One region of the Streptomyces sp. NPDC001796 genome, then DNA from elsewhere that is predicted to be linked to it. Evidence: predicted binding sites of a transcription regulator. Region 1 holds the regulator's gene; the other holds the start of a gene.

Region 1 (4,415 bases):
GTGGGGGTCGGTCAGCGCCTGCTTGTGCGCGGGGTGGGCACCGGACTCGGGCGTGGCGAGGAACGCGGTGCCGAGCTGAGCGGCGCTCGCCCCCGCGGCGAGGACGGCGGCGATCTGGCTGCCGCGCATGATGCCTCCGGAGGCGACGACCGGGATGCTCACGGTCTCGCGGACCTGGGCGAGCAGCGAGAGCAGCCCGATGCCGGCGCCGTCGTTCTCCTGACTGTCCCGATGGGTGCCCTGGTGGCCGCCGGCCTCGACGCCCTGCGCGATCACCGCGTCCGCGCCGGCCTCCTGCACGGCGAGGGCCTCCTCGGCGGTGGTCGCGGTGACCAGGGTGAGGGTGCCCAGCCGACGCAGGGACTCCAGGACGTCCGGGGCCGGGACCCCGAAGTGGAAGGAGACGACCGGGACCGGGTCGTCCAGGAGGACGGCGAGTTTGGCGTCGTAGCCGTCGTCACGGCCGCTGTCGCGGTCGCCGAGCTCGGTCTCGTACCAGGTGGCCTCACCGGCGAGCTGGTTGGCATAGACCTCGACGGCGGCCGCACAGGGCCGCGCGGCACCGGCCGCTCCGGTGGAGCCGGTGGCTGCACCGGGATGTTCCGGCTGCGGCATGAACACGTTCACGCCGAAGGGGCGGTGGGTCAGCCCGCGGAGCTGCTTGATCTCCTGGTACATCCCGTCGGCGGTCTTGTACCCGGCCGCGAGGAACCCCAGGCCACCGGCCTCGGACACGGCGGCGGCGAGCTGCGGCACGGAGACGCCGCCGGCCATGGGGGCCTGCACGATCGGGTGTGGGAGGAGATCGGTCAGGGAGGACATGACGGCATGTTGTCACGTCCTTCGAACAAGTCCGAATCCACCGTTCCTGTGGCATACGCCGGAGGAAAGAGAACAGTTCGAAGGCAGCTCAAGGGACGGCCACCCCGGCGCCGGACGCCCGTCCAGCGCCGGGGGCCGACACCGTCAGCGCCCGTTGAACGCGTCCTTCAACCGCGAGAACAGCCCCTGCTGCCCCGGCTGGAACTGACCCTGCGGCCGCTCCTCGCCGCGCAGCTTCGCCAGCTCGCGCAGCAGTCGCTCCTGCTCCGGGTCCAGCTTGGTGGGCGTCTGGACCTCCACATGGACGACCAGGTCGCCCCGGCCACCGCCGCGCAGATGCGTGACACCGCGGTTGTGCAGCGGGATCGACTGCCCGGACTGGGTACCGGGACGGATGTCGACCTCTTCCAGGCCGTCCAGCGTCTCCAGCGGCACCTTGGTGCCGAGGGCCGCCGCCGTCATCGGGATGGTGACCGTGCAGTGCAGATCGTCGCCGCGGCGCTGGAAGGTCTTGTGCGGCAGCTCGTGGATCTCGACGTACAGGTCGCCGGCCGGACCGCCGCCGGGGCCGACCTCGCCCTCGCCCGCGAGCTGGATCCGGGTGCCGTTGTCGACACCGGCCGGGATCTTCACGGTGAGCGTGCGGCGCGAGCGCACCCGCCCGTCACCGGCGCACTCCGGGCACGGGTTCGGGACGATCGTGCCGAAGCCCTGGCACTGCGGGCACGGCCGGGAGGTCATGACCTGGCCCAGGAAGGACCGGGTGACCTGCGAGACCTCACCGCGACCACGGCACATGTCACAGGTCTGCGCGGACGTACCGGGCGCGGCGCCCTCGCCGTTGCAGGTGTTGCAGACGACGGCCGTGTCGACCTGGATGTCCTTCGTCGTGCCGAAGGCCGCCTCGTCCAGCTCGACCTCGAGCCGGATCATCGCGTCCTGGCCCCGGCGGGTGCGCGAGCGCGGACCGCGCTGCGACGCCGTGCCGAAGAACGCGTCCATGATGTCGGAGAAGTTGCCGAAGCCGCCCGCGCCGAAGCCGCCCGCGCCGGCGCCGCCCGACTGGGACAGCGGGTCGCCGCCGAGGTCGTAGACCTGCTTCTTCTGCGGGTCCGAGAGCACCTCGTACGCGGCGTTGATCTCCTTGAACCGCTCCTGCGTCTTCGGATCGGGATTGACGTCCGGGTGCAGCTCGCGGGCGAGCCGGCGGAACGCCTTCTTGATCTCTTCCTGCGACGCGTCGCGGCGCACGCCGAGTACGGCGTAGTAGTCCGTGGCCACTTACGACTCCGCCAGGATCTGTCCGACGTACCGTGCCACCGCTCGTACCGCTCCCATCGTTCCCGGGTAATCCATGCGGGTCGGTCCGACCACGCCGAGTTTCGCTACTGCCTCGCCGCCCGAACCGTAGCCCACGGAGACGATGGACGTGGAGTTGAGTCCTTCGTGCGCGTTCTCATGACCGATACGTACCCGCATGGCCGGATCCTTCGCCTCACCCAGCAGTTTGAGGAGCACGACCTGCTCCTCCAGCGCCTCCAGGACGGGGCGGATGGTGAGAGGGAAGTCATGCGCGAAGCGCGTCAGGTTCGCGGTGCCGCCGATCATCAGCCGCTCCTCGGTCTCCTCCACGAGCGTCTCGAGGAGGGTGGAGAGAACCGTCGAGACCGTGCCGCGGTCCTCCGGCTCCTCGAACGCCTCGGGCAGATCCTGCACGAGCTGCGGGACGTCCGCGAAGCGGCGGCCTGCGACCCGGCTGTTGAGCCGAGCGCGCAGGTCCGCGAGCGACGTCTCACCGAACGGCGCCGGGCAGTCGATCATGCGCTGCTCGACCCGGCCGGTGTCGGTGATCAGCACGAGCATCACACGCGCGGGCGCCATCGACAGCAGTTCCACGTGGCGCACGGTCGAACGTGTCAGCGACGGGTACTGCACCACGGCGACCTGCCGGGTGAGCTGTGCGAGCAGCCGCACCGTGCGCGCCACCACGTCGTCGAGGTCGACGGCGCCCTCCAGGAAGTTCTGGATCGCGCGGCGCTCGGGCGGGCTCATCGGCTTGACGGCCGCGAGCTTGTCGACGAAGAGGCGGTAGCCCTTGTCCGTGGGAATGCGTCCGGCGCTGGTGTGCGGCTGGGCGATGTACCCCTCCTCCTCCAGCGCGGCCATGTCGTTGCGGACGGTGGCCGGGGAGACGCCGAGGTTGTGCCGCTCGGTCAGGGCCTTGGAACCCACCGGCTCCTCGGTGCCGACGTAGTCCTGGACGATGGCGCGCAGCACCTCGAGCCTGCGTTCACTGAGCATCGCGCACACCTCCAGCGGTCATGTCCCCTTGGCGCTTTCCCCTGGCACTCTGCACTTGCGAGTGCCAGCATTCCCCGGCCCAGTGTACGGCTGTCGGGTACACACCCGGCAAGGGCGAGCGCCGGTGCCGTGCCGAGGTGTACCGACCTGTACCGGCCTGTCCTGCCGGGTCGGGCACCCGCGGATAGCGTCGCCGTATGACGGTGTTGTGGGAAGGGTCCGGGTGGGAGGAGCTCAGTGCGCGCGTGGGGCGGGCCAGGCTTCCGGTCTGGGACTGCACGGCCGGGCTGGTGGTGGGCGATGACGCGGCGCTGCTGGTGGACGCCGGGTCGAGCCTGGCCGAGGGCGCGCGGTTGCGCGGCGCGGCGGAGCGGCTGCTGGAGCCGCTCGGCGGAGACCGGCGTGTGACGCATCTCGCGCTCACCCATCCGCACTTCGACCATGTCTTCGGGGCGGCGGCGTTCGCGGGCGCGGAGGTGTTCGGTGCGGTGGGCGTCGACGGGGTGCTGGCCCACGGGCGGGCGGAACTGATCGCGGACGCGGTGCGCAACGGTCTGGATCCCGCTCGGGCCACCGAGGCGGCGGACGCGCTGGTCCGCCCGCGCCACCTGGTCTCGGGCGAGTGGACGCTGGACCTGGGCGGGGTGCAGGTGCTGCTGGCGAACGTGGGGCCGGGCCACACGGCCCACGATCTTGTGGTGTTCGTGCCCGGGGACCCCGGGGAGCCGGAAGTGGTGTTCTGCGGGGACCTGGTGGAGGAGTCCGGCGAGCCGCAGGCGGGCCCGGACGCGATCCCCTCTCACTGGCCTGCGGCCCTGGACCGGCTGCTGGAGGTTGGCGGCGAGAACGCGGTGTACGTGCCGGGGCACGGGGCGGTGGTGGACGCCGGGTTCGTACGGGCGCAGCGGGACGAGCTGGCGGCGCGTTTCGCCGTGTCGTAGCGAATCCCGGCGTGTCGTGGGACCTCGCGGTTGCCTTCTCCTATCGTCATCCGAATGCGCCAGTACTCTCCGGACCTGACCCCGCCGTGGAAGAAGCCGAAGCCCGTCCCGGAGGTCCCGGCGGACCCCGGTCTGGTGGTGGAGGAGCCGCGCACGGGGTTCTGCGGCGCGGTGATCCGCTGCGAGGCGGGCACGGTGACGCTGGAGGACCGCTACGGGAAGCACCGGGTGTTTCCGCTGGAGCCGGGGGGTTTCCTGCTGGAGGGCAGGACGGTGACCCTGGTGCGTCCTGCCGGGAAGGCGCCGGTGCGCCCCACGCGTACGGCGTCGGGCTCGGTGGCCGTTCCGGGG
Region 2 (4,415 bases), on a different contig from region 1:
GGTGCCCTCGGTGACGATCAGCCCGACGCCGGCGGCGGCGCGGCGGGCGTAGTAGGAGCGCACGTCCTCACCGGGAATGCCGCCCGGGGAGAACATGCGGGTCATCGGCGCCATCACGATCCGGTTCGGGACGGTGAGGCCACCCAGCGCGATCGGGCGGGACAGGATCTGGGCCGCGCGGGAGGCGGGCGTGGTGACGGTCACGGGAGGGGCTCCTCGGGGATCGCTGTGTTAACCGACTGGTATGTGCGCGCGCATTGTTGCAGCTTCTGAAGCAACCGCCTATGCGCTGCCCCACATTCCCGGCCGGTCGGGGCACCCGAGTGATCCCGGACACGCCCGAGGGCGGCACCCCCTGCCACAGACAGGGAGTGCCGCCCTCGTACGGAAGGACTGGTACCGATCCTCGGAAGGATCAGAAGTCCATGTCACCGCCCGGCATGCCGCCACCGGCGGGCGCGGCGGCCTTCTCCGGCTTGTCGGCGATGACGGCCTCGGTGGTGAGGAACAGCGCGGCGATGGAGGCGGCGTTCTGCAGCGCGGAACGGGTCACCTTCGCCGGGTCGATGATGCCCTCGGCGATCATGTCCACGTACTCACCGGTCGCGGCGTTCAGGCCGTGGCCCGGGGTGAGGTTGCGGACCTTCTCCACCACGACGCCGCCCTCGAGGCCGGCGTTGACGGCGATCTGGGTCAGCGGGGCGGTCAGGGCCTTGCGGACGATCTCGGCGCCGACGGCCTCGTCGCCCTCGAGGTCCAGCTTCTCGAAGGAGGTCTGCGCCGCCTGGACCAGAGCCACGCCACCACCGGCGACGATGCCCTCCTCGACGGCCGCCTTCGCGTTGCGGACGGCGTCCTCGATGCGGTGCTTGCGCTCCTTGAGCTCCACCTCGGTCGCGGCACCGGCCTTGATGACGGCCACGCCGCCGGCCAGCTTCGCCAGACGCTCCTGCAGCTTCTCGCGGTCGTAGTCGGAGTCGCTGTTCTCGATCTCGGCGCGGATCTGGTTGACGCGGCCCGAGACCTGGTCGGCGGAGCCGGCGCCGTCGACGATGGTGGTCTCGTCCTTGGTGATGACGACCTTGCGGGCGCGGCCCAGGAGGTCCAGGGTCGCGTTCTCCAGCTTGAGGCCGACCTCCTCGGAGATGACCTCGCCGCCCGTGAGGATGGCGATGTCGCCGAGCATGGCCTTGCGGCGGTCACCGAAGCCCGGGGCCTTGACGGCGACGGACTTGAAGGTGCCGCGGATCTTGTTGACGACCAGGGTCGACAGGGCCTCGCCCTCGACGTCCTCGGCGATGATCAGCAGCGGCTTGCCGGACTGCATGACCTTCTCCAGCAGCGGGAGCAGGTCCTTGACCGAGGAGATCTTGGAGTTGGCGATCAGGATGTACGGGTCGTCGAGGACGGCCTCCATACGCTCCATGTCGGTGGCGAAGTACGCCGAGATGTAGCCCTTGTCGAAGCGCATGCCCTCGGTGAGCTCCAGCTCGAGACCGAAGGTCTGCGACTCCTCGACGGTGATGACGCCTTCCTTGCCGACCTTGTCCATGGCCTCGGCGATCAGCTCGCCGATCTGGGTGTCGGCGGCGGAGATGGAGGCCGTGGAGGCGATCTGCTCCTTGGTCTCGACGTCCTTGGCCTGCTCGAGCAGCGAGGCGGAGACGGCCTCGACGGCCTTCTCGATGCCGCGCTTCAGGGCCATCGGGTTCGCACCGGCGGCCACGTTGCGCAGACCCTCGCGGACCAGCGCCTGGGCGAGCACGGTCGCCGTGGTCGTACCGTCACCGGCGACGTCGTCCGTCTTCTTGGCGACTTCCTTGACCAGCTCGGCGCCGATCTTCTCGTACGGGTCCTCGAGCTCGATCTCCTTGGCGATGGAGACACCGTCGTTGGTGATCGTGGGGGCGCCCCACTTCTTCTCGAGGACGACGTTGCGGCCCTTGGGGCCGAGGGTCACCTTGACGGCGTCCGCGAGCTGGTTCATGCCGCGCTCGAGGCCGCGCCGCGCCTCCTCGTCGAACGCGATGATCTTGGCCATGTGAAGTGGTCCCTCCAGGACTGGGGGTGATTACTTCGGACCGCGCCCGCGCCCGCGACGGACGGCCCCGGCCGGAGGTTCCTTGCCCCACCCGGCCCGCGGCCTCACCGACCCGGTCCTTCTGTTGTCACTCTCACCTTCAGAGTGCTAACGCCAATGATTAGCACTCGCCCCTGCCGAGTGCAAGCCGCTCCGGGGTATCGGAAGGTGAACTCGGGAGCATGATCCGCAGGTGGACGCTGCCGCGCGCCCCCTGGAGAAGCCGTGACCGGACACGGCCGAGGGCCCGTACCCCGGACACGACCGAGGGGCCCGCATCCCGGACGGGATGCGGGCCCCTCGACACGTCGAACAGTTCAGTCGTCGGCGCGTTGTATCAGGCGGTCACGCGGACCATGTCCGCCTGCGGGCCCTTCTGACCCTGCGAGATCTCGAACTCGACCCGCTGGCCCTCTTCAAGGGTGCGGTAGCCGTCCATCTGGATCGCGCTGTAGTGGACGAAGACGTCCGCACCACCGTCGACCGCGATGAAGCCGTACCCCTTCTCCGCGTTGAACCACTTGACGGTGCCCTGAGCCATGCCTAACTCCCCTATTACTGGCCCTTGCACAGATCCACACTTCGCGGATCCGGGTCAGACCTCACCCCCCAACGGTTGGGGGCGTGCGCCGGAACGCGTCGACCGCGGCTGAATGTATCTGTCCAACTGCCGTCTGCAACAGGTCAATCGGACGAGAATTCGGGGTCCGACCGGTCGGGAATATACGGAGAATTCACCCGAATTCAGGGCAAGTCGGGCCGGGCAAAGGGAATGAATGGCGCAAAAACCCTGCACACTTTGGCTGCTTCTTGTCGGGCACGCGGCAGGTGATCGCGGATCCGGAAGGGGAGCCCGGGAGCGCCGTTCCCCAACTCTACCGCGCTCAACCATGCAGAATTGCCCCCTCCGTTTCTCTCACGGAGAGGGCAATTCGATGAACTCTCGGTTACCTGCGTTACCGAGGGTAAGGATCCTGCGTTCGAGGGACCGTCAGCCGCCCGCGACCGCGGGGATGATGGAGACGCCCGCGCCGTCCGGGGTGGCGGTCTGAAGGCCCTGCTCGAAGCGGACGTCGTCGTCGTTCACGTAGACGTTGACGAAGCGGCGCAGCTTGCCCTGGTCGTCCAGGACGCGTGCGGCGATGCCGGTGTGGTTCTTCTCCAGATCGGCGATGACCTCGGCGAGGGTCGCGCCCTCGGCGGTGACCTCGGCCCGGCCGCCCGTGTAGGTGCGCAGGATGGTGGGGATGCGGACGTTGACGCTCATGGGGGGATGACCTCCGGTCGGGGTACGGCTGCTGGGTTGTGGCGGGAGGAGGTCAGACGAGACCGGCCTCGCGGAAGGACTCGAGGGTAGGACGGATCGTCACGGTCAGCCCCGTGTCGGCCACCGCGTCCAGCGTCTTCAGACCGTCCCCGGTGTTGAGGACGACCGTCGTCTTCGCCGGGTCGAGGACGCCGTTCTCGATCAGCTTGCGCGTGACACCGACGGTCACGCCGCCCGCCGTCTCGGCGAAGATGCCCTCGGTGCGCGCCAGCAGCTTGATGGCGTCCACGATCTGCTCGTCCGTCACGTCCTCCACGGCGCCGCCCGTGCGGCGGGCGATGTCCAGGACGTACGGGCCGTCGGCCGGGTTGCCGATCGCCAGCGACTTGGCGATGGTGTTCGGCTTCTGCGGCCGCACCACGTCGTGGCCCGCCTTGTACGCCACCGACACCGGCGAGCAGCCCTCGGCCTGCGCACCGAAGATCTTGTACGGCTTGTCCTCGACGAGCCCGAGCTTGATCAGCTCCTGCAGACCCTTGTCGATCTTCGTCAGCTGCGAGCCGGAGGCGATCGGCACCACGATCTGGTCCGGCAGCTCCCAGCCGAGCTGCTCCGCGATCTCGTACGCCAGGGTCTTGGAACCCTCCGCGTAGTACGGCCGCAGGTTGACGTTGACGAAGCCCCAGCCCTCGCCCGCCGGGTCGCCGATCAGCTCGGAGCAGAAGCGGTTCACGTCGTCGTAGTTGCCCTCGATGCCGACGAGCTCGCCGCCGTAGATCGCGGCCATGACGACCTTGCCCTGCTCCAGGTCGTGCGGGATGAACACGCAGGAGCGGAAGCCGGCACGGGCCGCAGCGGCGCCGACCGCGCCCGCGAGGTTACCGGTGGAGGAGCAGGACAGGGTGGTGAAGCCGAAGACGCGCGCCGCCTCGAGTGCCTGGGCGACCACGCGGTCCTTGAAGGAGTGCGTCGGGTTACCGGAGTCGTCCTTCACATACAACCCGCCGGTGACGCCCAGCTCGCGCGCCAGGTTGTCGGCCTTGACGAGCTTGGTCCAGCCCGGGTTGA

What was found. Region 1 encodes HrcA, which represses chaperone genes, less so after heat shock. Its sites were predicted from a motif close to TTNGCACTCNGNNNNNCNGAGTGCNAA; they were not measured.
Region 2: a site for HrcA is predicted at 2,202-2,228, ahead of groL (chaperonin GroEL). Genes of this name have one in related genera too.

Annotation. Positions count from the first base shown of each region.
Region 1 is NZ_JBIAUC010000001.1:152,901-157,315, reverse strand. Features, by position in the region: gene ACFYZE_RS00670 (nitronate monooxygenase) at 1-822, opposite strand, end outside; gene dnaJ (molecular chaperone DnaJ) at 967-2,103, opposite strand; gene hrcA (heat-inducible transcriptional repressor HrcA) at 2,104-3,123, opposite strand; gene ACFYZE_RS00655 (MBL fold metallo-hydrolase) at 3,321-4,064, shown strand; gene ACFYZE_RS00650 (DUF3097 domain-containing protein) at 4,119-4,415, shown strand, end outside.
Region 2 is NZ_JBIAUC010000023.1:42,666-47,080, reverse strand. Features, by position in the region: gene ACFYZE_RS31390 (NADH:flavin oxidoreductase) at 1-204, opposite strand, end outside; gene groL (chaperonin GroEL) at 416-2,041, opposite strand; gene ACFYZE_RS31380 (cold-shock protein) at 2,418-2,621, opposite strand; gene ACFYZE_RS31375 (MoaD/ThiS family protein) at 3,072-3,347, opposite strand; gene thrC (threonine synthase) at 3,400-4,415, opposite strand, start outside.